DNA from 2 places in the Streptomyces luomodiensis genome. Region 2 is predicted to be linked to the other one. Evidence: riboswitches for the same ligand, from Rfam matches in the RefSeq annotation. Region 2 holds a riboswitch; the other holds the start of a gene.
What was found. Region 2 has a riboswitch for thiamine pyrophosphate ahead of thiO (glycine oxidase ThiO). Riboswitches for the same ligand answer to the same signal wherever they lie in the genome.
Positions count from the first base shown of each region.

Region 1: another riboswitch for thiamine pyrophosphate. It lies ahead of PS467_RS29440 (thiamine ABC transporter substrate-binding protein); the one in region 2 lies ahead of thiO (glycine oxidase ThiO).

Region 1 covers NZ_CP117522.1:6,946,745-6,950,144, reverse strand. The annotation lists gene PS467_RS29445 (ABC transporter permease) at 1-852, opposite strand, end outside; gene PS467_RS29440 (thiamine ABC transporter substrate-binding protein) at 948-2,021, opposite strand; TPP riboswitch at 2,017-2,122, opposite strand; gene rlmN (dual-specificity RNA methyltransferase RlmN) at 2,196-3,302, opposite strand; gene PS467_RS29430 (phosphatidate cytidylyltransferase) at 3,375-3,400, opposite strand, start outside.
Region 2 covers NZ_CP117522.1:2,855,272-2,858,671, reverse strand. The annotation lists gene thiS (sulfur carrier protein ThiS) at 14-214, opposite strand; gene thiO (glycine oxidase ThiO) at 211-1,446, opposite strand; TPP riboswitch at 1,545-1,659, opposite strand; gene PS467_RS12260 (NAD(P)/FAD-dependent oxidoreductase) at 1,787-3,046, shown strand; gene PS467_RS12255 (Rv2175c family DNA-binding protein) at 3,149-3,400, shown strand, end outside.

The sequences.
Region 1 (3,400 bases), 4.1 Mb from region 2:
CACCGCCAGCACCCCCCACAGCAGCGCCCACTGGGCCGGGCCCTTCGGGCGGCGCGCCGTACGGCCGGGGTCGACGAGCCGCAGGGCGCTCTCCCGCCGCCTTACGGTCCACGCGTGCAGGGCCAGGACGACCGCGACCGCGGCGAACTGCACGAGGGTGAGCACCGCCGCCGTGGGGAGGTCGAGCAGCTGCGCGGTCTGCCGGTAGATCGCCACCTCCAGGGTGGCGTAGCGGGGGCCGCCGAGGATCTGGATCACGCCGAAGGAGGTGAAGGTGAACAGGAGCACCATCAGCGCGGCGGCGGCCACGGCGGGAGCCAGCGCGGGCAGCGTCACCCGGCGCCAGGCCGACAGCCGGCCCGCGCCGAGCACCCGCGCGGCCTCCTCCTGGCGCGGGTCGAGCTGGGCCCACAGCCCGCCGACGGTCCGTACGACCACCGCGTAGTTGAAGAAGACATGGGCCAGGAGGATCGCCCAGACGGAGGTGTCCAGCCGTACGCCCCACAGCTCGTCCAGCAGCCCGCCCCGGCCGAGCAGGGCCAGGAAGGCCGATCCGGCGACGACGGTCGGCAGGACGAACGGCACGGTCACCACGGCCCGCAGCAGTCCCTTGCCGGGGAAGTCGAGGCGGGCGAAGACATAGGCGCCCGGGAGCGCGACCGCGAGCGTCAAGGCGGTCGAGGCCACCGCCTGCCAGCAGGTGAACCACAGGACGTCCAGCGTCGCCGGATCGGTCATCACCTCGGCGATCCGGCCGAACCGCCATCGCCCGCCGACGCGCAGCCCCCGGGTGACGATGGCGGCCACGGGATAGGCGAAGAAGACCGCGAAGAAGGCGAGCGGCACCGCCATCAGGACGAGCCGGAGGGCGGTCGCGCGACGGCCGCGGCCGTCGGCCTCACCTGTCTTACGGAGGCCGACGGCCTTCTTACGGTTCTCGCGGGGCTCTACAGGACCAGCGAGGACCATGTCTTGACCCACTGCTCACGGTTCTTGGCGATCTTCTGCGGCGCCAGGGTGGCCGAGTCGGCGATCGTGGCCCCGTACCGGGTGAACAGATCCGGCAGCTTGGCGTCCTCGCGCGCCGGGTTGACGTACATGTTCAGGGGGACGTCCTCCTGGAACCGCTTGCTCAGCAGGAAGTCCAGCAGCGCCTTGCCGCCCTTGGTGTTGCCCGCGCCGTTCAGCAGCCCGGCGAATTCCACCTGCCGGAAGCAGGTGCCCGTCGCCACCCCGGTGGGGGCCTTGGCGGGCTTGGTCTTGGCGTCGGCCACCTCGGCGGGCGGGCTCGAGGCGTAGGAGACGACGAGCGGCCGGTCGCCCTTGCCGCCGCCGGCCGAGCCGGAGAACCGGTCGTAGTACGCCTGCTCCCAGCCGTCGACCACCTCGACGCCGTTGGCCCGCAGCTTCTTCCAGTAGCCCTGCCAGCCGTCGTCGCCGTACGTGGCGGCCGTGGCAAGAAGGAAGCCGAGACCGGGGGACGAGGTGGCGGCGTTCTCGGTGACGAGGAGGTTCTTGTAGGCGGGCTTGGTCAGATCGTCGAGCGTCCGGGGCGGTGCCAGCTTCTTGTCGGCGAAGTACTCGCGGTCGTAGTTGACGCAGATGTCGCCGAAGTCGACCGGGGTGACGCGGTGTTCGGCCCGGTCGAGCTGGAGGGCGGCCGGGACCTTGTCCAGGCCCTTCGCCGAGTAGGGGGTGAACAGGTCGTTGTCGAGCGCGCGGGAGAGCAGGGTGTTGTCCACGCCGAAGAACACATCGCCCTGGGGGTGGCCCTTGGACAGGATCGCCTGGTTGACGGCGGCCCCCGCGTCGCCCCCGGCCTGCACCCGCACCGTGTAGCCGGTCTCCTCGGTGAACTCCTTGAGGACCGCCTTGGAGGCCGCGAACGAGTCGTGGGTGACCAGGGTGACCGTCTTGGAGTCCGAGCCGCTCTTGGAGTCCTCGCCGCAGCCGACGAGCGTGCCCAGGGCGAGTGAGCCGAGGAGGGTGGCCGCGATGGCATGCCGAAACTGGCTGTTCATGGTGATGCTGACTCCCTACGCCGGTATGACCCGGATCAGGTCCGAGGGTCTGCGGCCGTGCCGCACTCTCAGCGCTCTTCAGCGCTCCCCTGTCGGAATGTTCATTTGTACGAAGGTTCACCGCCGCGACGAACACATGACGCGATGATGCTCAGGCACCGTATCAGCCGGTCCTCAGCGCTCCGCAGCCGCCAGCTGCCCGCAGGCCCCGTCGATCTCCTGTCCCCGGGTGTCCCGGACGGTCACCGGCACCCCGTGGGCCTCCAGGGCGGCCACGAACGCCTTTTCGTCCTCGGGCCGGGACGCCGTCCACTTGGAGCCGGGCGTCGGGTTGAGCGGGATGAGGTTGACATGCACCCGGTGGCCCTTGAGCAGCCGGCCGAGCAGGTCGGCACGCCACGCCTGGTCGTTGATGTCCTTGATCAGCGCGTACTCGACGGAGACCCGGCGGCCGGACTTCTCCGCGTACTCCCACGCGGCGTCCAGGACTTCGCGCACCTTCCAGCGGGTGTTGACCGGGACGAGGGTGTCGCGCAGCTCGTCGTCGGGCGCGTGCAGCGAGACCGCGAGCCGGCACTTGAACCCCTCGTCGGCGAACCGCAGCATCGCCGGGACGAGGCCCACGGTGGAGACGGTGATGCCGCGCTGGGAAAGACCGAGACCGTCGGGCTCGGGGTCGGTGAGCCGGCGGATGGCGCCGACGACGCGGTTGTAGTTGGCCAGCGGCTCGCCCATGCCCATGAAGACGATGTTGGACAGCCGGGCCGGCCCACCGGGGATCTCACCATCGCGCAGGGCCCGCATCCCGTCCACGATCTGGTGCACGATCTCGGCGGTGGACAGGTTGCGGTCCAGACCCGCCTGGCCGGTGGCGCAGAACGGGCAGTTCATCCCACAGCCGGCCTGTGAGCTGATGCACATGGTCACCCGGTCCGGGTAGCGCATCAGCACGGACTCCACGAGCGTGCCGTCGAAGAGCCGCCACAGGGTCTTGCGGGTGGTGTCGTCGTCACAGCTGATGTGCCGCACCACGCTCATCAGCTCCGGCAGCAGCCCGGCGGCCAGCTTCTCGCGCGCGGCCGCCGGTATGTCGGTCCACTGGGCGGGGTCGTCGGCGTAGCGGGCGAAGTAGTGACGCGACACCTGACCGGCCCGGAAGGGCTTCTCCCCGAGGGCGGCGACGGCCTCCCGGCGCTCGGCGGGCGTGAGGTCGGCGAGGTGCCGCGGCGGCTTCTTGGCCCCGCGCGGCGCGACGAAGGTGAGTTCTCCGGGCTTAGGCATGGTTCACCCAGTGTCGCAGACGTACGAAGGGCCCCGCGCCATGAGCGGCGCGGGGCCCGTGGGCCGGTGTGGTCAGCCGCCCACGAAGATCACCAGCA
Region 2 (3,400 bases):
AGCCATGGGGGGATCAGCCTCCTTGGACCGCGGTGAGGACCTCGACGCGGTCACCGTCGCCGAGCGGGGTCGCGGGCCACTGGGTACGCGGGACGACCGTCTCGTTGACGGCGGCGGCGACGCCCGAGGACGCCTGGGTGAGGGTCGCGACGAGCCGGTCGAGGGTGGTGCCGTCGGGGATCTCGCGGGGCTCGCCGTTGACGGAGACGGTCATGTGTGCTGCTCCTGTACGGGGGAGGGCGCGGCGGCGGACGCGTCGGGGACGGCCGGGGCCGCGAAGCGCCGCGGGGTGAACGGCCGGGCCTCGGGCGGGAGTTCTCCGCTCGTCAGCGCCTCGGCCATGACATCGCCGGTGATCGGGGTGAGCAGGACGCCGTTGCGGTAGTGGCCGGTGGCCAGCAGCAGCCCCGGCAGCGCGGTCGGGCCGAGCATCGGGGCGTTGTCGGGGGAGCCGGGGCGCAGCCCGGCGCACGTCTCCACCAGCGGGAGTTCGGTGATGCCGGGCACCAGCTCATGGGCGTCGCGCAGCAGTTCGTACACGCCGCCCGCGGTGACCGTGGTGTCCCAGCCCAGTTCCTCGGTGGTCGCGCCGACGACCAGCTCGCCGTTCTCGCGCGGCACGAGGTAGACCGGTCCGCCGCGCACCACGGCCCGTACCGTCCGGGAGAGGAACGGCGCGTAGCGTTCGGGCACCGACAGCCGCAGCACCTGTCCCTTGACCGGGCGGACGGGTGGCAGGACGTCGTCGGGGACGCCCGCGAGCCGTCCGCTGAGGCTGCCGGCGGCGAGCACGGTGTGCTCGGCGGCCAGCCGGGTGCCCCCGGTCAGCTCGACCCCGGTGGCGCGGTCGCCGTCCAGCAGCAGCCGCTCCGCACGGGCGCGGTGGAGGACCACCCCGGCCCGCTCGCACGCGATGAGCAGCGCCGTCGCCAGCCGCCGCGGGTCCACCTGGTGGTCGCCGTCGACGCGCAGCCCGCCGCGTACGCCCGGCGCGAGCATCGGTTCCAGACGGCGGCATTCCCGCCCCGTCAGCCACTGGGAGTCCAGCCCGAGCCCCTGCTGGAACGTGTGGAGTTCACGCAGATGGGCGCGGTCGTCGGAGTCGAACGCGACGGCGAGCGTGCCGCACGCCCGGTGGCCGACGTCCTGGCCGCCGGCCTCCTCCAGCTCGGCCACGAAGTCCGGATAGAGGCGTGCGGAGGCCAAGTTGAGGCCGAGCAGGGTCTGCTCGCCGTAGTGGAGCTCGGTGACGGCCGCCAGCATCCCGGCCGCGACACGGGCGGCTCCGCCGCCGGGCGCCGGGTCGGCGAGGGCGGTGCGCAGGCCCCGCTGGGCCGCTCGCCAGGCCGTGACCAGGCCGATGATGCCGCCCCCGATGACGAGGGCGTCATAGGCCCCGCCGGGCGGTCCGCCGCCGGGTCGCGGTGTATGCGGTCCGTCGTCCACGTGACCTGGCGTGCGCGGTCCGTCGTTGTCGTGGCCGGTTGTGTGCGGTCCGTCGTTGTCGTGACCTGGTGCGTGTGGTCCGTCGTGACCTGGTGCGTGCGTGGACACGCCGCCCCTCCCTTCGCCGGCATGACCCGGATCAGGTTCGTACGGTCGGAGGCCGTGTCAGCCTCCCTCTCAGCCCGGTGCGTCCGGGCTCCCGCGAGTGCTTCGTCCCGCCACCCTAGTACGAGGTCCGAATCGGTCGGAAGGGTGGCCGTTCGCCCTGCCCTCCGTGCTGTGCCCGAGATCTCGTCCCGCGCTCTGCGGTCCGCTCCACCTGCCGCCATACAGTGATCGTGTGAGCGATAAGACGACGACGGGGACGAAGGCGTCCTCGGGTGGCGGCGGACAGCGGGTGGTGATCGTCGGCGCGGGGATGGCGGGGGTGCAGACCGCCGTCGCGCTGCGCGAGCAGGGCTGGGCCGGGGAGATCGTGCTGCTGGGCGCGGAGCCGCACCAGCCCTATGACCGGCCGCCGCTGTCCAAGGCCGTGCTGCTCGGTAAGGCCGAGGGATCGACGCTCGACGTGGACTTCGCCGGGCTGGGCATCGGGCTGCGGCTCGGCGTCCCGGTCACGGGGCTGCGCACGGACAAGCGGGTGGTCGAGACCGGGACCGGCCCGGTGCCGTACGACGTCCTGGTGATCGCCACGGGCGCCGACCCGATCCCGCTGCCGGGCGCCGAAGGCGTGCCGAACGTCCATCTGCTGCGCACCCTGGACGACGCCGAACGGCTGCGCCCGGTGCTCGCCCGGCAGCGTGAGATCGCGGTCGTGGGGGCGGGCTGGATCGGCGCGGAGTTCGCCACGGCGGCGCGCGAGGCGGGCTGCGCCGTGACCGTCGTCGAGGCCGCGGACCGACCGCTGGCGGGCGCCCTCCCGGCCGAGGTCGCCGCCCCCATGGCGGCCTGGTACGAGGACTGCGGCGCCACGCTGATGACCGGCGCCCGGGTGGCCGCCGTGGACGACAGCGGGCTGCTGCTCGACGACGGCACCCGGCTGCGGGCGGGTGCGGTGGTCGTCGGGATCGGGGCGCGGCCGGCCACGGACTGGCTGGCCGGTTCGGACGTGGCGCTGGCCGGGGACCGGTCCGTGGCCGCGGACGACCGGCTGCGCACCTCGGTGCCGGACGTCTACGCGGTCGGCGACTGCGCCTCCTTCCCGTCCGCCCGCTACGGGACGCGGCTGCTGGTGCACCACTGGGACAACGCGCTCCAGGGGCCGCGCACCGTCGCCGCCAATGTGGTGGGGAACCGGACGGCCGCCCACTTCCCCGGTGTGGTCTACGACCCGGTGCCGTACTTCTGGTCCGAGCAGTTCGGGCGCTTCGTGCAGTACGCCGGCCATCATGCGGAGGCCGACGAACTGGTCTGGCGCGGCGATCCGGCCGGTGCCGCGTGGTCGGTGTGCTGGCTGCGCGAGGGCGCCCTGGTCGCCCTGCTGGCCGTCGGCCGTCCGCGCGATCTGGCCCAGGGGCGCAAGCTGATCGAGCGCGGCGCCCGGCTGGACCGGACGCGGGCCATGGACCCCTCGGTGCCGCTGAAGTCGGCCGTCCGCTGACGGGCCGGCCGGCCGCCGGGCGGGCGTCCGGGGCGGGGCGGGGCGGCCCGCGCGGCGGGCGCCCGGCTACCCACTGTCAGTCCCAGATGGCAGGCTTGTTCCGTGACCGAGATTGACGCGAAGATCGATGCTCTCGTCCCCGACTGGCTCACCCTTCCCGACGTCGCCGAGCGGCTCGGTGTGGAGGTGACGCGCGTCCGGCAGCTGGTCAAGGAGGGCCAGCTGATCGCGGTGCGCCGTGGCGAGAACCGGGTGCTCCAGGTGCCCGAGGAGTTCATCGGTGACGGAAAGATCGTCAAGGGCCTCGTGGGGACCTTGACGCTTTTGAAGGACGACGGTTTCAGTGACGAAGAG